Regions from separate parts of the Ancylobacter sp. IITR112 genome, predicted to be linked through region 1. Evidence: predicted binding sites of a transcription regulator. Region 1 holds the regulator's gene; the other holds the start of a gene.
What was found. Region 1 encodes PhoB, which activates phosphate uptake and scavenging genes when phosphate is short. Its sites were predicted from a motif close to TGTCATNNANCTGTCAT; they were not measured.

Region 1 (9,975 bases):
CACGCCGGTGTCGCTCTCCGCTTCACGATCACCTGATATGTCGATCAGCCCGCGCGGCCAGCGCACGCCGACAGAGGCGCCATGCGCCGGCGGGGGGCGGTTGACGAAGGTGAGCGCGGCGCCGGTGCGCTCCAGCAGCGTCTTGGCGATGAACACCCCGAGGCCGAGGCCGTTCTGGTCCTCGCCTTCCGATTCCGCGCCGCGCTTCCAGCGGTTGCGCCCCCGGCTGGTGACATAGGGCGCGCCGATGCTGTCCAGCAGCTCGATGGGAAAGCCCGGCCCGTCATCGGTGACGGAGATCGTCACCTCCTCCTCGCTCCAGCTGGCAACGATGTTGACGCGGCTTTCGGCGAAATCGACGGCATTCTCGACGATGTTGCCGAGGCCGTAGAGCAGGCCGGGATTGCGGGCGATGATCGGCTCGCCCGGGGCGCCATTGGGCAGGGTGACGGCGATGGTGATGCCGAAATTGCGGTGCGGCGCCACCACATCCTCCAGCAGATGTGAGATCGGCATGCGGTCGAAAGGCGCCTCGCCGGAATCCAGCGTGGTGAGCCGGCGCAGAATGGCGCGGCAGCGCTCGGCCTGCTCGCTCACCAGCTTGACGTCCTCGCTCAGCGGACTGTCGGGCGGCAGCGAACGTGCCAGTTCCTTCGCCACCACGGTGATGGTGGCGAGCGGCGTGCCGAGTTCATGCGCCGCCGCCGCCGCCAGTCCGTCAAGCGCGGAGAGGTGCTGCTCGCGCGCCAGCACCAGCTCGGTGGCTGCCAATGCCTCGGACAGCTCGCGCGTTTCCTCCGCCACCCGCCAGGCATGCACACCCATGAAGGCGATGGCGATGGCGAGCGCCAGCCAGATGCCGACGAGATAGAGCGTCGGCAGTTCCGGCACCTCGCCGAGCGCGCTGCTCGCCGCCCAGGGCAGCGGCATGTGCCAGAAGCCGACCAGCGCCGCGCACAGTGCCGCCAGCACGCCGAGCAGAATGGTGGTGCGCGGCGACAGCGCCGTCGCCGAGATCAGCACGGGGGCGAGAAACAGCAGCGCGAAGGGGTTGGACAGCCCGCCGGTGAGGAACAGCAGGGCGCCGAGCTGCAGGATATCATAGGCCAGCAGCCATGCCGCCTCCACATCCGACAGCCGCCGCGCGCCGGGATTGCGCAGGCGAAGCGCCAGATTGAGCCAGGCGGACAGCGCCACCACGGCAAGGCTCGCGCCGATGGGCAGCGAGAATCCCAGCAGCCACTGCACCACCACGATAGCCACGGTCTGGCCGGAAATCGCCAGCCAGCGCAGGCGGATGAGCGTATCCAGCCGCAGCCCGAAAAAGCGCTCGCCAATGGGATGATCGAGGGAAAGCGACATGAAACGGCCCCTGCGCGCACCGTTCGCGGACGGGCGCGGCCCTCTATAGCCTTTCGTGAAGCTGTCATGCGAGGGTGGAGTCGCGTTGACGCGGGCGTGAAAGAGCCTATTTATGCTGCAATGCACAAGAACGGCCAGCGAGGACCGATCACGGGGACGGTACCAAAGCGGCGCGGACGACGGAGGACAGCATGGCGATCGGCGTTTTCGGCGATATGCCCGATGCGACGGAAGCGGTAGCCTCGCCCGAGGCGACGCTGGAGGTGGCCTCGGCCCTGACACGGCCGATGTACTGGATGTTCGAACTCGGCCATGCCGCGCTCGACCCGCTGCGGGTCATGGCCGATGCCGGGCGGCTGTTCTACCGCAACCCGGCCAACCCGCTGAGCCATACCGGCTTCGGCAAGACCATGTCGGCCTCGCTGGAAATGTTCGAGCGGACGACGCGGCGCTATGGCAAGCCGGAATGGGGCATTGACGAGGTTAGCGTCGGCGGCGTCAGCGTGCCGGTCGAGATCGAGACCGTGTGGGAGCGGCCCTTCTGCAAGCTGCTGCACTTCCGCCGCGACTTCGCGCAGAAGCCGCGCCGGCCGCAGCCGCGCATGGTGATCGTCGCACCGCTGTCGGGCCATTACGCGACGCTGCTGCGCGGCACGGTGCAGACCCTGCTGACCAATCACGATGTCTACATCACCGACTGGGTGGACGCGCGCAACGTGCCGGTGTCGGAGGGGCCGTTCAGCCTCGACGACTATATCGACTACGTCATCGACATCTTCCACCATCTCGGTGGCGGGGTGCATGCGCTCGCGGTCTGCCAGCCGGCCGTGCCGGTGCTCGCCGCCGTGGCGCGGATGGAAGAGATGGGCGACCCCGACGTGCCGGCTTCCATGGTGCTGATGGGCGGGCCGATCGACACGCGCGAAAGCCCGACGGCGGTGAACCATTTCGCGGAAGAGCGCGGCATCGAGTGGTTCCAGCGCAATGTCATCACCACCGTGCCCTGGCCCAATGCCGGGGTGATGCGGCAGGTCTATCCCGGCTTTCTCCAGTTGCACGGCTTCATGGCGATGAATCTGGAGCGCCATCTGAAAGCCCATGCCGACATGTTCGGCCACCTCGTCAAGGGCGACGGCGATTCCGCCGCCAAGCACCGCGAGTTCTACGACGAATATCTCTCGGTCATGGATTTGCCGGCGGAATATTACCTGCAGACGCTGCAGACCGTGTTCATCGACCATGCGCTGCCGCGCGGGCTGATGACCCATCGCGGCGCCAGGGTCGATCCGTCGAAGATCCGCAATGTCGCGCTGCTCACCGTCGAGGGCGAGAATGACGACATTTCCGGCATCGGCCAGACGCGGGCGGCGCAAACCCTGTGCTCCGGGCTCGCCGACGACATGAAGGCGCATTACCTGCAGCCGACCGTGGGCCATTACGGCGTGTTCAACGGCTCGCGCTTCCGCGCCGAAATCGCCCCGCGCATCTCCGACTTTGTGCTCTCGCATAACTGGCCGAAGAAGGGGCACAACCAGCCGGAAAGTTGAGGGCGCCGGGAAAATAACCGCCCGTTTTCCGGCGGCGCCGGTGCCGGCGCGGTGCTAGCGTCGGGCCATGCCGACCGAAACCCTGCACGACCTGTTCGACCTCACCTTGCCGGACGCCGCCACGCTCTATCAGGCGCTGCTGGCGCGTGACGCGCGCTATGAGGGGCGCGCCTATGTCTGCGTCGCCACGACGGGCATCTTTTGCCGGCTCACCTGCCCGGCGCGCAAGCCGCTGATCGAGAATTGCAGCTTCCGCCCCACCATCGGCGCCTGCATCGAAGCTGGCTTCCGCCCGTGCAAGCGCTGCCATCCGCTGCGGCCCGCCGCTGAGGCGGACCCGATGATCGCGGCGCTGCTCGCCGCGCTCGACGCGCGCCCGGCCTATCGCTTCGGCGAGGACGACATCACCCGCATGGGCTATGACCTCTCCACCGTCCGCCGTGCCTTCAAGCGGCAATTCGGCATGACCTTTCTCGACATGGCCCGGCACCGGCGGCTGCGCGAGGGCTTCGAGACGCTGGCGCTCGGCGGATCGGTCATCGCCGCGCAGCAGGAGGCCGGCTTCCAGTCCGCCAGCGCCTTCCGCGCCGCCTTCGCCCGGCTGATCGGCTGCGCACCGGGCGAGATCGCCGGCGAGGGGCGGCTGCTCGCCGACTGGATCGGCACGCCGCTCGGCGACATGATCGCGATTTCCAGCGCCACCCATCTCCACCTGCTCGAATTCGTTGAGCGGCGCGGCCTGCCGGCGGAGATCACCCGGCTGCGCAAGGGCGCGAAGGGGGAGCTGGGGATCGGCAGCTATGCGCCAACGGAGAGCATCCGCGCCGAACTCGCGGCCTATTTCGCCGGCCGGTCGGCGGAGTTTGCCACGCCTGTCGCGCTCGACGGCAGCGCCTTCACCCGCGCCGTCTGGGCGGAACTGCGGCGCATACCGGCCGGCGCGACGGCGAGCTATGCCGACATCGCCCGCCGGATCGGCGCGCCCTCCGCCATCCGCGCCGTGGCGCGGGCGAACGGCGCCAACCAGCTCGCGCTCATCATCCCCTGCCACCGTGTGCTCGGTACTGACGGCGCCCTCACCGGCTATGGCGGCGGGCTGTGGCGCAAGCAGCGCCTGCTGGAAATCGAGGCGCACTACCGCGCCGCGCCGGCACGCACAGCCTGAGGCGGCGGGCGGTGACCGGCCGGCGGCTCGCCCGCGCTCAGTGCGCGCGGGCGAACATCTCGTTGAAGGAATAGCCGGAGCCGCGCACGGTGCGGATCGGGTCCGGCTGGCGCGGACGGTTGAGCGCCTTGCGCAGCCGGCCGACATGCACATCGACCGTACGCTCGTCGATATAAACGTCCTGCCCCCACACGCCGTCGAGCAACTGCTCGCGCGAATAGACCCGGCCGGGCGACTGCATGAGAAATTCCAGCAGGCGGAATTCCGTCGGGCCGAGATGCAGTTCCCGCCCGGCGCGGTGCACGCGCTTGGTCTCGCGGTCGAGCTCGATGTCGCCGGCCCGCAGCAAGGTGGAGATGTGCTCCGGCTTGGCGCGGCGCAGCAGCGCCCGCACCCGGGCCACCAGCTCGGGGACGGAGAACGGCTTCACCACATAGTCATCCGCACCGGTGGCGAGACCGCGCACGCGCTCGGTCTCCTCGCCGCGGGCGGTGAGCATGAGGATCGGCATCCGCTCGGTTTCCGGCCGGGCGCGCAGGCGGCGGCACAGTTCGATGCCGGAGAGGCCGGGCAGCATCCAGTCGAGGATGAGGAGGTCCGGCACGCTTTCGCGCAGCCTTGTCTCCGCCTCGTCGCCCCGCCCGACATTATCGACCGAATAGCCTTCGGATTCGAGATTGTAGCGGAGCAGGAGGGTGAGGGGCTCCTCATCCTCCACGATCAGTATGTTGGTGGGCATGATGTCGTTCCCGAGCGGTCGCGGGTCGCCGGCGTCAGGCCGGGAACGCGACGCTGGTCAGGCTGCTGGTGTCCTGCTTGGGACGCTCCTCGGTGAGAAGCTGGCCGGTCACAAGATAGTGGATGGTCTCGGCGATGTTGGTCGCGTGGTCGCCGATGCGCTCGATGTTCTTGGCGCAGAACAGCAGATGCGTGCACAGCGAGATGTTGCGCGGATCCTCCATCATATAGGTGAGGAGTTCGCGGAACAGCGAGGTGTAGAGCACATCGACCTCGCCGTCGCGCTGCCAGACTTCCAGCGCCCGCGTCTCGTCGCGGGTGGCATAGGCGTCGAGCACCACTTTGAGCTGTTCGAGCACGATGGTGGACATGTGCTCCACGCCGCGCACCAGCTTCTGCGGGTGGAACTCGCCGGTGAGGGCGAGCACACGCTTGCCGGTGTTCTTGGCGAGGTCGCCAATGCGCTCGAGATCATTGGCGATGCGCATCGCCGCGACGATCTCGCGCAGGTCGCCGGCCAGCGGCTGGCGACGGGCGATGATGAGCACCGCCTTTTCCTCGATCTCGCGCTGCAGCAGGTCGACCGGACCGTCGAGCACGATCACCTTCTGCGCCAGTTCCGTGTCGCGCTTGACCAGCGCCTGCACGGAATCGGCGACGAGGCGCTCGGACTGTCCGCCCATCTCGACGACGCTGCGGCCGAGTTCCTTGAGGTCGGTGTCGAATGACGAGACGATATGTTCGGTCATGGGGCAGGCCTCTCTCGTCGCGGGCTCAACCGAACCGGCCGGTGATGTAGTCGCGGGTGCGGGCTTCGCGCGGGTTGGTGAAAATCTCGTTCGACGCGGCGACCTCGATCAGCTCGCCGAGATAGAAGAACGAGGTGATGTCGGCGCAGCGCGCCGCCTGCTGCATGTTGTGGGTGACGATGACGATGGTGAATTCCTGCTTCAGCTCGTCGATCAGATCTTCGATCTTCGAGGTGGAGATCGGGTCGAGCGCCGAGGTGGGCTCGTCGAGCAGGATCACTTCCGGCCGCACCGCGATGGTGCGGGCGATGCACAGGCGCTGCTGCTGGCCGCCGGACATGCCGAGCGCGGAAGTGTGGAGCCGGTCCTTGGTCTCCTCCCAGATCGCCGCCTTGCGCAGGCACCACTCGACACGCTCGTCCATCTGCGCCTTGGAGAGGCGCTCATGCAGGCGCACGCCGAAGGCGATGTTGTCGTAGATCGACATCGGGAAGGGCGTCGGCTTCTGGAACACCATGCCGATGCGCGAGCGCACCACGGTGGAGTCGAGATCCTTGCTCAGCAGGTCCGCGCCGTCGAACAGGATCTTCCCTTCCGCGCGCTGGCCGGGATAGAGCTGGTACATGCGGTTGAAGATGCGCAGCAGCGTGGACTTGCCGCAGCCCGAGGGCCCGATCATCGCGGTGACGCGCTTTTCCGGGATCTCGAAATTGATGTTCTTCAGCGCGTGGTTGTCGCCGTAGAAGAAGTTCAGCTTCTCGACCTTGAGCTTGGCTTCGGCCGCCGGCGCGGTGGCGCGGTTGACGGCGGAGGCGATGTCGATCGACGTTTCAGGTGCGAAGTTCATGGTCCGTCTCACTTCATCTTCGCCAGGACGAGGCGGGAAAGGATGTTCAGGGTCAGCACCCCGACGGTGATGAGCAGGGCGCCGGCCCAGGCCAGCGCAACCCAGTCCTCGAAGGGGCTGGCCGCATATTGATAGATCGCGATCGGCAGGCTGGCCATGGGCGCATCGAGGCTGACCGACCAGCCATTATTGCCGAGCGAGGTGAACAGCAGCGGCGCGGTCTCGCCGGCGGCGCGGGCAACGGCGAGCAGGATGCCGGTGACGATGCCCGCCCGGGCGGCGCGCCAGGTGACGAAGGTGACGACCTTCCACTGCGGGGCGCCGAGGGCGAAGGCGGCTTCGCGCAGGCCGATGGGGACGAGGTTCAGCATGTCTTCCGTCGTGCGCACCACCACCGGAATGATGATGATCGCCAGGGCGATAGCACCCGCCCAGCCGGAGAAGCCGCCGAAGGGGACGACCAGGAGCTGGTAGACGAACAGGCCGATGAGGATGGACGGGGCCGACAGCAGCACGTCATTGACGAAGCGCACCGCGTTGGCGACCTGGGTTCCGCGGCCGTTCTCGGCGAGGAAGGTGCCGCACATCAGGCCGATGGGAGTGCCGATGATGAGCGCGACGCCGATCTGGATCAGCGAGCCGATGATGGCGTTGAGCAGGCCGCCACCGGCACCGGGCGGCGCGGTGATCTTGGTGAAGACATGCGGCCCGATGGCGGGCAGGCCGCGCGCCACCAGGGTCCACAGGATCCAGGCGAGCAGGATGAGCGAGAGCACGGCGAAGCCGGTGCTGATGGCCTTGACGGTGTAGTCGGTGGCGCGGCGGCGGGCGAGGGATGCCATGTGTGTCTCTCCCTCAGCCCTTGAGCCGGGACCGGACGAGCAGGCGCGAGAGCGCGAGCACGATGAACGAAATCACGAACAGGATGAAGCCCAGTTCCAGCAGCGACTGGAGTTTCAACGAGCCGATGGAGGCTTCGGGGAACTCGTTGGCGATGGTGGAGGCGATGGTGGCGCCGGGGGCGAAGAGCGAGGCGGACATGCGCGTGGCATTGCCGATGACGAAGGTCACCGCCATCGTCTCGCCCAGGGCGCGGCCGAGGCCGAGCATCACCGCGCCGACCATGGCGGTGCGGCCATAGGGCACCGAGACGTTGCGGTAGACCTCATAGGTGGTGGCGCCGACGCCATAGGCGGATTCCTTGATCATCGGCGGCACCGATTCCAGCACCTCGACGAACATGGCGGTGATGAAGGGCAGGATCATGATCGCCATGATCAGGCCGGCGGTGAGCATGCCGGCGCCGAGGGGCGGGCCCTGGAACAGCGCGCCGATCACCGGCAGCGGGCCGAGCCATTCGATCAGCGGCGGCTGAACATAGGCGGCCATCAGCGGCACGATGACGAAGAAGCCCCACATGCCGTAGATGATCGACGGGATCGCGGCGAGAAGCTGGATCGCGACGCCGATCGGCCGGCGCAGCGGGCCGGGGGCGATCTCGGTCAGAAAGAAGGCGATGCCGAAGGACAGCGGCAGGGCGATGATCACGGCGATGACGGCGCTGAAGACGGTGCCGAACACCATCACGCCGGCGCCGAACACTTCGGTCACCGGGTTCCACTGGGTCGACCAGAGGAAGGAGATGCCGAATTCCCGCAGGGCCGGCAGGCCGCCATGGAACAGCATCGCGATGATGAGGCCGAGCAGCAGCAGCACGAGAATGCCGCTGGCCCAGAGAATGCCGACGAAGACCGGGTCGCTTACGCGGCCCGTCGGCTTATGCGCCGCGATCAGGCCGGCCTCCGCCTGCCTTCCGCTGAGAGTGGCATCCATGTCGTGTGATCCTCGGAGCGCCTTGTCACCCCGAGCCGCGATCGGCCGGAGGGGCGGCATACTGTGACGGAGCAGGGTCGACGCGGCGAATTAACGCTCGCCGGGGGCAGACGAGAAGAGGCGGCCGAGGGCCGCCTCTTCCCCTTGCGGGTCAGGATCAGTTGGTCCAGACGGGCTTGCCGTCGACCTTCACGTCGCTCGCCCAAGCCTTCTTGATCTCGGAGACGACCGAGTCGGGCAGCGGGATGTAGTGCAGCTTCTCGGCGATGGCGTCGCCTTCCGCACCATAGGCCCAGTCGAAGAACTTGATGACTTCGGCCGACTGCGCGGCGTTGGTCGGGTTCTTCGGCAGCAGGATGTAGGTGGCGGAGGTGATCGGCCAGGCGCCTTCGCCGGCGGTGTCGATCATCGAGGCGGCGAAGTTCTTCGCACCCTTCCAGTCGGCAGCCGCAGCCGCTTCCATGAAGGTCTTGGTCTCGGGCTTCACGACCTTGCCGGCCTTGTTCACGAGGTCGGTGGTGGCGAGCTTGTTGGCGGCGGCGTAGATGAACTCGACGTAGCCGATGGCGCCCTTGGTGTTCTTCACGGTGCCGGCAACGCCTTCATTGCCCTTGGCGCCCGCGCCGACCGGCCACTGGACCGAGGTGGCGGCGCCGACATTGGACTTCCAATCGGCATTGGTGGCGGCGAGGTAGGAGGTGAACACGAAGGACGTGCCCGAGGAGTCCGAACGATAGACCGGGACGATTGCGAGGTCGGGGAGCTTCGCACCCTTGTTCAGGGCGGCGATCTTCGGGTCGTTCCACTTGGTGATCTTGCCCTGGTAGATGTCGGCGATGGTGGCGCCATTCAGGGTCAGGGCATGGTCTTCGCCGAGGTTGACGATGGCGACCACCGAGCCGATCACGGTCGGGAACTGCAGCAGGTTGGCGGATTCGAGCTTGTCGTCCTTCATCGGCGCGTCGGAGGCGCCGAAGTCGACGGTGCGGTTGACGATCTGGTTCTGACCACCGCCGGAACCGATCGACTGGTAGTTGAGGCCGGTGCCCGTCTTCTCCTTATAGGCCGCAGCCCAGGCCTGGTAGACCGGAGCGGGGAAGGAGGCGCCAGCACCGTTGATGTCGGCGGCGAAGGCGGCGCCGGAAACCAGGGCGCCGAACGACAGCGCAGCAGCGCCGAGCAGATGGGTGAATTTCAAGGGTCTTCTCCTTAGGTCGGGAGATGGCAGCATGCCGGAACGAGGGCGGCTGCCCGATTGGCCGAAGGGCGGTGGACAGTTCACTCGGGACTCATACCGCCCGGGCACCAAGGTTCTATGACCCTTCAATGAACCCTTGATGACAGTTCAACTATCTGAAAATTCTTGCATTATCTCTTTGGCGTCGGGGATGTCGACAGGCGCACCGAAAATGTCGAGCCCGCGCCCGGCACGCTTTCAATGCCCATCTTGCCGCGATGGCGGGCGACGATGTGCTTGACGATGGCCAAGCCGAGCCCGGTTCCACCCTGCTCGCGCGAGTGGGCGGTGTCGACGCGGTAAAACCTCTCGGTGAGGCGAGGCACATGTTCCGGCGCGATTCCGGGGCCGTAATCACGTACCGATACCAGCGCGTCCGTGCCCTCGCGCAGGACCGCGATTTCCACCCGCCCGCCAGTGCCACCATATTTCAGCGCGTTCTCGACGAGGTTCTCGAACACCCGGATCAGCTCGTCGCGATCGCCGCGCACCACCAC
Region 2 (9,975 bases), 2.0 Mb from region 1:
CTCCTCGGCTGCCGCGTCGGAAGCCGGGCACGCGGCAGCGACCGTCGCCGCGAGGAGAGGCGCGAGTAAACGCGCCGGCGAAGAGGGCATCGCCGCGCTCACGGTTGTGGGGCTTCAGGAAGTGCGCCTTATCCGAGCACCCGCCGTGACTGGCCTCAATCAACCGAAGGGCGAGCGTGGATGGCGATACACGCCCCGGCATGCCGCGTTTTGTCGCAGGGTGGGTGCCCGGTTCAGACCGGCGGCGCCATCAGATGCTCGACGCTGACGCCGACGCGCTCGCAGATGAGATCGGCGACCATCTGCCGGTGGCAGTGCTCGGGATGCCGCTCGAAGCACAGCACGCAGACCCGCCGGCCGGCCTTCACCAGCGCGGTCAGCTCGTCGAGCTGCTCCTGCGCAGTCGGGGTGGCGAGATGGGCGTCGTAGATGCGCCGCAGCTCGCCATAGTGCCCGCTGCGCGCGGCCTGCCGCCCCTCAGCCGGGGTGCCGAGGCCGCGCAGATGCAGGTAGCCGATGCCGCGCTCGCTCACGCCGGCAGCGAGGTGGCTCTTGGAAAAGCCGGCGCGGCGGGAGGCGGCGACGGCGCGCACATCGACCAGCAGGTCCACGCCGGCGCCGCTCAGCGTGTCCAGCACGGCGGCGGAGGAGACCTGTTCATAGCCGATGGTGAAGAAGGGCGGTGACGACATGGCGGCAGAGTGGCGCGAAGCACGGGGCTTGTCGAGCGGGGCCGAATCTGTGGAGTTCTTCTCGGTTCGCGGCGCGGGCCCTTGCCACGTGCTAAAGGCAGGGCCGGGCGCGGCGGCCGGAGCGGCCTCCCGCCGCACTGTTCGGCTTGGGGAGGCGGGCAAACCAACCATTCGGCCCCTGCGGCGGAGCAGGGCCGGTTGAGGGATGCGTCAGCGCAGATGAAGATCGGTATCGAGCTTGGAAGCAGCAACGCCGGACAGCCGGTTCGGCTCGACCTGGAAGAGCTTCTGTCCACGCGCCTCCTGGTGCAGGGCAATTCCGGCTCGGGAAAATCGCATCTGCTTCGCCGGCTGCTGGAACAGAGCGCCGGCCATGTGCAGCAGGCGATCATCGACCCGGAAGGCGATTTCGTCGGCCTGGCCGAGCGCTTCGGCCATGTGGTGATCGACGCCGAGCGCACCGCCGGCGAGATTCAGCGCATCGCCGCCCGCATCCGCAAGCACCGCGCCTCTGTCGTGTTCAACCTCGAAGGGCTGGATGCCGACGCGCAGATGCGCTCGGCCGCCGCTTTCCTCAACGGCCTGTTCGACGCCGACCGCGACTACTGGTTTCCCATGCTGGTGGTGGTGGACGAGGCGCAGCTTTTCGCGCCCGCCGGCGGCGGCGAGATTTCCGACGAGGCGCGGCGCGTCTCGCTCTCGGCGATGACCAATCTCATGTGCCGCGGCCGCAAGCGCGGCCTTGCCGGCGTCATCGCCACCCAGCGCCTCGCCAAGCTGGCGAAGAACGTCGCGGCGGAAGCCTCCAACTTCCTGATGGGGCGCACCTTCCTCGACATCGACATGGCGCGCGCCGCCGACCTGCTCGGCATGGAGAAGCGGCAGGCGGAGAGTTTCCGCGATCTCAACACCGGCTCCTTCGTCGCGCTCGGCCCGGCGCTGGCGCGTCGCCCGGTGGCGGTGAAGATCGGCCATGTCGAGACGGCGAGCCGCAATGGGCGCCCCTCGCTGCTGCCGCCGCCGGAACTCGGCACGGCGGAGATCCAGGACCTGATCTTCGACGATCTCGGCACCGAGCCGCTGCCTGCGCCGCCCGCCCGCAGCGAGCCCGCCGCCACCGACGCCATTCTTGAAACGCTGGAGGACGCTCCGCCGCCCGCGCCCGCGCCGGTCGATCCCGAAGCCGCCGCCGCCTTCGCCGCCGAGCGCGAGGCGCTGGTCGAGGAAATCGTGCGCCAGTTCGTTTCCGATCCCGAGGCACCGTTCCGCTCCGCTGCCGCGCTGTACCCGGATTTCCTGGTGCATTGCCGGGTGCGCCGGCTCGGCTCCAAGGTGCCGGACCTCGCCGATTTCACCCGCCGGCTCGCCATCGCCCGCGCCGGGCTGGAATCCCGCAACGGCGACGAGGGCTGGGCGCGGGCTGTGGATCAGGCGGCGGGCCTGCCGGAGGAGATGCAGGGCGTGTTCCTGCTGCTGGCGCGCGCCGGCATGGAAGGCGCGCCCTCGCCGGCGGACGAGGCGCTGGCGAAGGCCTATGGCAGCCGGTCGCCCTCGCGCGGGCGCTGGCTGCTCACCTATATGGAAGAGCGCGGCCATCTCGTCTGCGAGGCGGATTTTCGCGGCCGGCGGGTGGTGCGATTCCCCGCGCTGGGCTGGAAAACCGCGCCGGGCGATCCGCGCGCCCCGGCGGCCTGAGAACGTTAAGGCCGGCGGACATGAAAACGGGCCCTTGCGGGCCCGTTTGCTTTTGTTGGGTCGCGGCCGTCACCCACCATAGAGATAATTGGGTAGCCAGAGCGCGAAGTTCGGGAAGGTATAGAGCAGCACCATCGCGAAGACGACGATGAAGATGAACGGCATGACGCCGGAGAATATCTCCTCGATGCTGACGCTCTTGGGTGCCACGCCTTTCAGGTAGAACGGCGCCATGGCCACAGGCGGCGACAGGAACGAGGTTTGCAGGTTCAGCGCCACCAGCACCCCGAAGAAGATCGGGTCGATGCCGAAATGGTCGAGCAGCGGCAGGAAGATGGGCAGGAAGATCACGATGATCTCCGTCCATTCCAGCGGCCAGCCCAGCACGAAGATGATGACCTGGGTGAGGATCAGGAAGCCGATCGGCCCGATGTCCAGCCCCATGATGAACTCTTCCACCAGGCGCTGGCCGCCGAGCAGCGCGAACACGGCGGAGAACACCGCCGAGCCAACGAACAGCCAGCACACCATGGCCGAGGCGCGGGCGGTGAGGAACACCGAATCCTTCAGCTTCTCCAGGCTGAAGGTGCGGTAGGCCAGCGCCAGCAGGATGGCGCCGAAGGCGCCGACCGCCGCCGCCTCCGACGGCGTGGCCAGGCCGAAGATGATGCAGCCGAGCACGGTGATGATCAGCGCCACCAGCGGCAGGAACGAGGTCAGCAGCGCCCAGATGATCGTCGCCACCGGGACGTTGCGCTCCGATTCCGGCAGTTTCGGCGCCAGAGACGGGTTCAGCATCGCCCGGATGATGACATAGCCGATATACATCGCCGCCAGGGTGATGCCGGGAATGAAGGCGGCGGCATAGAGCTTCACCACCGACACGCCGGCCGTGGCGCCATAGAGAATGAGCATGACGCTGGGCGGGATGAGGATGCCGAGGCAGCCGCCGGCGCAGACCACGCCCGAGGCGATCTTGGTGTCGTAGCCGGCGCGCAGCATGGCCGGGAAGGCCAGCAGCCCCATCAGCGTCACCACCGCGCCGACAATGCCGGTCGCGGTGGCGAACAGGGCGCAGGTGATGAGCGTCGCCACGGCAAGCGAGCCGGGAATCCAGCCAGCGGCGAGCTGGATGGCGCGGAACAGCCGGTCAAGAATGTTCGCCCGCTCGATCACATAGCCCATGAACAGGAACAGCGGGATGGAGATGAGCACGTCGTTCGCCATCACCGAATAGGTGCGCTGGACAAAGAGCTGGAAGATGCCGTCGCCGATGGAGAGGTAGCCGAAGGCGACACCGAGGGCCATCAACGTGAAGGCGATCGGGAAGCCGAGCATCAGCAGGATGAGAAACAGCACCAGCATCAGCATGCCGAGCGCGGGATCGGAGAGAAACATCACAGGGACCCCCGCGTGGTGGATTCGCGCTCGGTGGCGTTGAGCAGGGCTTCCTCGGCTTCCGCCTTGGCCGCCGCCTCGTCGAGAATGACCTTTTCCAGTTCCTCGACATCGTGCAGGCGCTGCGGCCATTCACCGTCGCGGATGCAGATGCCGCAGCGCACCACCTCGACGATGCCCTGCAACAGCATCATCACCCCGGTAATGGGGATCAGCGCCTTGAACGGCCAGATCACCGGTCCTTCCGGGCTGAAGGAGGAGTGCTCGTTCAGCAGATAGGACAGGTAGAAATAGCCCCAGCCCGAATAGATCAGCGCCAGGATGCCGGGGAAGTAGAACAGGAAGTACAGGGTGAGGTCGCTCTTGGCCTGGGTGCGCGGCGACCATTTGCGATAGATGAAATCGCCGCGCACATGGCCGTTGCGCGAGAGCGTGTAGGCGCCGGCCATCATGAACAGCGCGCCATAGAGCATCAGGCTGACATCATACGCCCAGGTGGTGGGGTCGCGCAGCACGTAGCGGCAGAACACCTCGTAGCAGATCGCCGCCATCAGGATGACGATGCACCAGGCGAACAGCTTGCCGATGAAGGCGTTCAGCCGATCGACGCCGAGTAGGATGGATTGCATGGGGGGCCTCTTGTGGCACGTCGTCGGGTGGCGCGGTCCGTGCGGGTGGCCGCGCAGGCGCGCGGCATCGTCCCGCCACGCGGCGCTCGACAGCACGATTTGGGCGGATAGCGGCAGCTACCGAAACCAAAAGCCCCTCTCCGTTGCCGGAGAGGGGCGCACGCGACCGCAGATCAGGCCGACTTGAAGAAGTGGTCGTAGGCGAATTTGGAATCCGGCTCATATTCCAGCCGGAAGCCGACAATGCGCTTGGCCCATTCCTTCTGGCTGTCGACCACCTTCTTGAACACCGGATCGGCCGACAGGTTGGCGATCACCACGTCCCAGGCCTTGAGCTGGGCTTCCAGCACCGCCTTGGGCGTCGGCAGCACCTTGACGCCGCGCGCCTTGATGGCTTCGAGGTCCTTGGAATAGCGGTCCTGCGCCTTCCACATCATGGTGGAGGAGGTGGCGTCGGAGGCGCCGCGCAGAATTTCCTGCACGTCGTTCGGCAGGCTGTCGAACTTGGTCTTGTTGAACAGGATCTCGAAGCATTCGAGCGCCTGGTGATAGCTGCCGAGCATGTAGACCTTGGCCACGTCCGGGAAGCCGAGGATGAGGTCGGAGGAGGGGTTGTTGAACTCCGCGCCGTCGAGCAGGCCGCGGTCGATCGCCGGCACGATTTCGCCGCCGGGGACGATCGTCACCGCTGCGCCGAACTCCTTGAACAGGTCGGCGCCGAGGCCCACCGTGCGGTATTTCATGCCCTTCATGTCGTCGGCGCTGGTGATCTCCTTCTTGAACCAGCCCAGCGGCTGGCTGGGCATCGGCCCGGTCAGCATGCCGACGACATTCAGCTTCAGCGTGTTCTGCACCAGATCGTCATAGAGTTCCTGGCCGCCGCCGAAGCGGACCCAGCCGAGCAGTTCGTCCGCGTCCCAGCCAAAGGCCGGCGCGGTGCCGAACAGCGAGAACGCCTTGCTCTTGCCGTACCAATAGGCGGCGACGCCGTGGCCGCCGTCGAGAATGCCGGAGGATACCGCGTCCAGCATCTGGAACGCCGGGACAACCGAGCCGGCCGGCAGGATTTCAAGCTCGACGCGCCCGCCGGTCATGGCGTTGACGCGCTTCACATAGTCGCCGGCGAATTCGTGGAAAATGTCCTTGTTCGGCCAGGTGGACTGGAATTTCAGCTTGATCGGCGCCTGTGCGTGCACGGCCGGGGCGGCGATGGTGGCGCCGGCGGCGACCGCCGCGGCGGTGGTGATGAAGCGGCGACGGCTGGTGCGGACATCCGGACGCGCGTCCGTGATCTTCCCTGACGTTTCGGTCATGGGCGGTACCTCCTCTGGCGTTTCCTCGCGGGTCGACCCCGCCGGGCGGCGCTTCGGCGCCTTGTCCCGATGCGACAAGGAGACGATGCCGCAAGACCGAGTGCAAGCCCTAATTCATGATTTTTACTGTAATCCTTTCGTCCGAAAGTCGAATACACGCCCGCTGACGCAAAGGCCGATGCCGGGTGTTGCGGTTTCGCTGCCGCACGGCGCCTGGCTACCGCAGCGGCGTGTCTGTGCCGCCGCTGCTGGTGCCGGCGCTTCGTCATCCCTTTGTCATGGGGAGGCGTTTGAACCGCAGCAGCGCGGGCCGACCCGCCCGTATCCGATCGGAGACCCTCATGCGCCCGATGCTTCTCGCCACTGCCTCCGCCGCGGTGCTCGCCCTCGTCGCCCTGACCGCCCCCGTGCTCGCGGCCGAGGCGCCGTTCAACCGGATCGCCACCTTCAACGTGGTGGACAATCTGCCGACGGGCGTCGACCCGACCAAGTCGACCGCGGCCGAGATCATCACCTATACCGAGGATGGCAACACGCTGATCTATAGCGACAGCCCCGGCCAGCGCATCGGTTTCATCGACATTACCGATCCGGCGGCGCCGAAGGCGGCCGGCGTGGTCGCGCTCGACGGCGAGCCCACCACGACTGTCGTGATCGGCTCCAAGGCCTATGTCGGCGTCAACACCTCCGAATCGAAGTCCAAGCCCTCGGGCCATCTCGCGGTGGTGGACCTCGCCACCCGCAAGGTCGAAGACAAGATCGACCTCGGCGGCCAGCCGGATTCGATCACCAAGAGCCCGGACGGCAGCTACCTCGCCATCGCCATCGAAAACGAGCGCGACGAGGACATCAATGACGGCGCGCTGCCGCAGCTTCCGGCCGGCAACCTCACCACCTTCGAGGTGAAGGATGGCCGCGTCGTTGACGCCTCCAAGAAGGTGATCGACCTCACCGGTCTCGCGGCGATCGCGCCCGAGGACCCGGAGCCGGAATATGTCGACATCAATTCCCGCAACGAGGTCGTGGTCACGCTGCAGGAAAACAACCACATCGTCGTGGTCGACCTGCCCACCGGCAAGATCCTCTCGCATTTCTCCGCCGGCACGGTGGACCTCGACAAGATCGACACCAAGAAGGACGGGGTGATCGACCTCTCCGGCTCGATGAAGGCGGTGCCGCGCGAACCCGACACCGTGCAGTGGATCGACGATGAGCGCTTCGTCATCGCCAATGAAGGCGACTGGAAGGGCGGCACGCGCGGCTTCTCCATCTTCGACAAGACCGGCAAGCTGCTGTTCGAGAGCGGCACGGCGCCCGAGCACATGGCGGTGCGCCTCGGCCATTATCCCGAGAAGCGCAACAAGAAGGGCATCGAGATGGAGGGCGCGGAAGTCGCGACCTTCGGCGATGACCGCCTGATCTTCGTCGCCTCCGAGCGCGGCTCGCTGGTCTTCGTCTATCGCGACAAGGGCCCCGGCGCGGCGCCGGAATTCCTGCAGGTGCTGCCCGGCGGCATCGGGCCGGAAGGGCTGGTGGCGCTGCCCAAGCGCGACCTGTTCGTCACCGCCGCCGAAACCGACAACCGCGAGGATGGCGGCATCGGCTCGGTCGTCACGCTCTATCAGCGCCAGCCCGGCGCCACGGCCGCCTATCCCACCCTGCTCTCGGTCGACGGCCCGGACGGCCTGCCGATCTGGTGGTCGGCACTCTCGGGCTTCGCTGCCGATGCCAAGGAGCCGGGCAAGCTCTATGCCGTGACCGACAGCGCCTATGCGCAGGCGCGCATCCTCACCGTGGACGCCAATGCTAAGCCGGCGAAGATCACCGCCGCGACAGTTGTGACCAAGGACGGCGCCCCGGCCAAGGGGCTCGACCTCGAAGGCATTGCGGTGCGTCCCGAAGGCGGCTTCTGGATCGTCTCCGAGGGCAACCCGGAGAAGAAGGAGAAGGCGACGCAGAATCTGCTGCTGCGTGTCGGCGCGGATGGCGCCATCGCGGAGGAGATCGCGCTCCCCGAGGCGGTGGCGGCGCAGGCCGGCCGCTTCGGCTTCGAGGGCGTCGCGGTGGTCGGCACCGGCGCCGACGAGACGGTGTGGATCGCCGTGCAGCGCGAGTGGAAGGACGATCCGAAGGGCTTCACCAAGCTCATCGCCTACAAGCCGGCCGACAAGAGCTGGGGCGTCGTGCGCTACCCGCTCGACAAGGCCGCCAAGGGCTGGGTCGGCCTGTCCGAACTGACCCCCTACAAGGACGGGCTGATCGTCATCGAGCGCGACAACCAGATCGGCGCCGATGCGGCGATCAAGAAGCTCGCCTTTGTCTCGCTCAAGGATGTGAAGCCGGTGGCGCTCGGCGCCGAGGCGACCCCGCCGGTGCTGGTCAAGAGCGAGGTCAAGGACCTGCTGCCGCTGCTCAAGGCGCCGAACGGCTATGTGCTCGACAAGGTCGAGAGCTTCGCCATCGACGTTGACGGCAATGGCTTCATCGTCACCGACAATGACGGCGTCGACGGCTCGTCGGGCGAAACCCAGTTCATCTCGCTGGGCAAGATGAACTGATCGTCGGGGAAGAGCGCAACCTCTCCGTTACCCCCGTTCGAAGGCCCCAGCTCAAGGGCCCCTGATCTCCCAAAGGCCCCTGATCTCCCAGGGGCCCTCATCCCCGGGCTTGACCCGGGAGGGCAGCCTGCCACTCGTGCGAGGTCGCAAGGCGGGGTGCCCGGGTAAAGCCCGGCCTTGGGATAACGGGTCTGGAAAGTTCAGAAACGGGCGCCTCGGGCGCCCGTTTGCGTTCCGCCGCTCAATCCAGCACGGCGGCCTTGAGCAGGCAGACCATGGTGGCGTGGGCGGGTTCCGTGGTGAGGTTGCGGATGACGTGGCGGCGGTCGCAGCGATAGCGCAGCGTCTCGCCGGCGCGGGCGGTCTCGGTCACATCACCGCATTCCACCTGCAATTCGCCGGACAGCACCGACAGGCATTCCACCGAGCCGCGCTGGTGGCCGTCGGAGATCAGCTCGCCGCCCGGCCCGGCGACGAAATCGAACCATTGCAGCCATTCCACCGTCTTGATCCAGCCGGTGATGGTGAGCCGGCACTTGCCGTCCTCCGACACCAGGATCGGCGTGTCGGCGCGGGTGAGGTGCTCGACAAAGGGCTCGTCATCGGTCGCGGCCATGAAACGGTCGATCGACATGTCGAGCGCCTGCGACAGCCGCCAGACGGTGGCGAGCGTCGGGTTGGTCTCGTTGCGCTCGATCTGGCTGATGATCGACTTGGCGACGCCGGATTGTTCGGAAAGCTCCGACAGCGAGAGATTATAGGCCTTGCGCAGGCGCTGGATGGTGCGGCCAAGCTGGCCGGTGATCGCCTGCGCCCCGGCGTCCATGTCGCCCCGATCGAGACTGCGCGTTCGGCCCGACATGCCTGCTCCCGTTTCGCTTGTGCGAGATGTATGTAGGTCGGCCCGGCGGGCGGGCGCAAGCGGGCGCGAAAAACGCGGCGGATCAGGCGGGAAAACACATGCGCGCCGGGCCCCTCGGCAGTAAGCTGCGCCCATGATGCACAGCCCTCTTCCCCGTTATGACGATGTCGTCTCCGCCGCCGAACGCCTCGCCGGCGTCGCGGTGCGCACGCCGCTCCTCTCCAGCCCGCGGCTCGATGCCCTGACCGGCGGACGGGTCTTCCTCAAGCCGGAGGTGCTGCAGCGCACCGGCTCGTTCAAGTTCCGCGGTGCCTATAACCGCATCTCCCGCATTCCCGAAGGCGAGCGCGCCGGCGGGGTGGTCGCCTGTTCCTCCGGCAATCACGCGCAGGGCGTGGCGGCGGCGGCGACGCTGATGGGCATGTCTTCCGTCATCGTCATGCCGAAGGACGCGCCGGCGATGAAGAAGGCGCGCACCATCGCCTTTGGCGGCGAGGTGGTGGAGTATGACCGCGAGACCGACGACCGCGACGCCATCGCCGGCGAGATCGCGCGGGCGCGGGGGGCGGTGTTCGTGCCGCCCTATGATGATTTCCACATCATCGCCGGTCAGGGCACGGTGGGGCTGGAAATCGCCGAAGACCTCGCCGCGCGCGGCCTCGCCCCCGATCTGGTGCTGGCCAATGCCTCCGGCGGCGGGCTCGTCTCCGGCATCGCACTGGCGGTGAAGCACCATTTCCCCGAGGTGCAGGTGATGACCGCCGAGCCGGCCGGTTTCGACGATCACGCCCGCTCCTTCCGTTCCGGCGGGCGCGAGCGAAACAATCA

Region 2: AAC979_RS09970 (esterase-like activity of phytase family protein) is a predicted target of PhoB. The motif match lies at 5,991-6,007, and genes of this name have one in related genera.

What each region holds. Positions count from the first base shown of each region.
Region 1 is NZ_JBGCUS010000001.1:4,052,588-4,062,562, reverse strand. It holds gene AAC979_RS19315 (ActS/PrrB/RegB family redox-sensitive histidine kinase) at 1-1,362, opposite strand, end outside; gene AAC979_RS19310 (polyhydroxyalkanoate depolymerase) at 1,554-2,909, shown strand; gene AAC979_RS19305 (bifunctional transcriptional activator/DNA repair enzyme AdaA) at 2,977-4,074, shown strand; gene phoB (phosphate regulon transcriptional regulator PhoB) at 4,112-4,813, opposite strand; gene phoU (phosphate signaling complex protein PhoU) at 4,848-5,561, opposite strand; gene pstB (phosphate ABC transporter ATP-binding protein PstB) at 5,587-6,408, opposite strand; gene pstA (phosphate ABC transporter permease PstA) at 6,417-7,250, opposite strand; gene pstC (phosphate ABC transporter permease subunit PstC) at 7,264-8,241, opposite strand; gene pstS (phosphate ABC transporter substrate-binding protein PstS) at 8,399-9,439, opposite strand; gene AAC979_RS19270 (ATP-binding protein) at 9,610-9,975, opposite strand, start outside.
Region 2 is NZ_JBGCUS010000001.1:2,046,355-2,056,329, reverse strand. It holds gene bcsS (cellulose biosynthesis protein BcsS) at 1-90, opposite strand, end outside; gene AAC979_RS09995 (DUF488 family protein) at 234-692, opposite strand; gene AAC979_RS09990 (ATP-binding protein) at 912-2,387, shown strand; gene AAC979_RS09985 (TRAP transporter large permease subunit) at 2,457-3,785, opposite strand; gene AAC979_RS09980 (TRAP transporter small permease subunit) at 3,785-4,414, opposite strand; gene AAC979_RS09975 (TRAP transporter substrate-binding protein) at 4,588-5,727, opposite strand; gene AAC979_RS09970 (esterase-like activity of phytase family protein) at 6,069-8,285, shown strand; gene AAC979_RS09965 (helix-turn-helix domain-containing protein) at 8,527-9,147, opposite strand; gene AAC979_RS09960 (threonine/serine dehydratase) at 9,284-9,975, shown strand, end outside.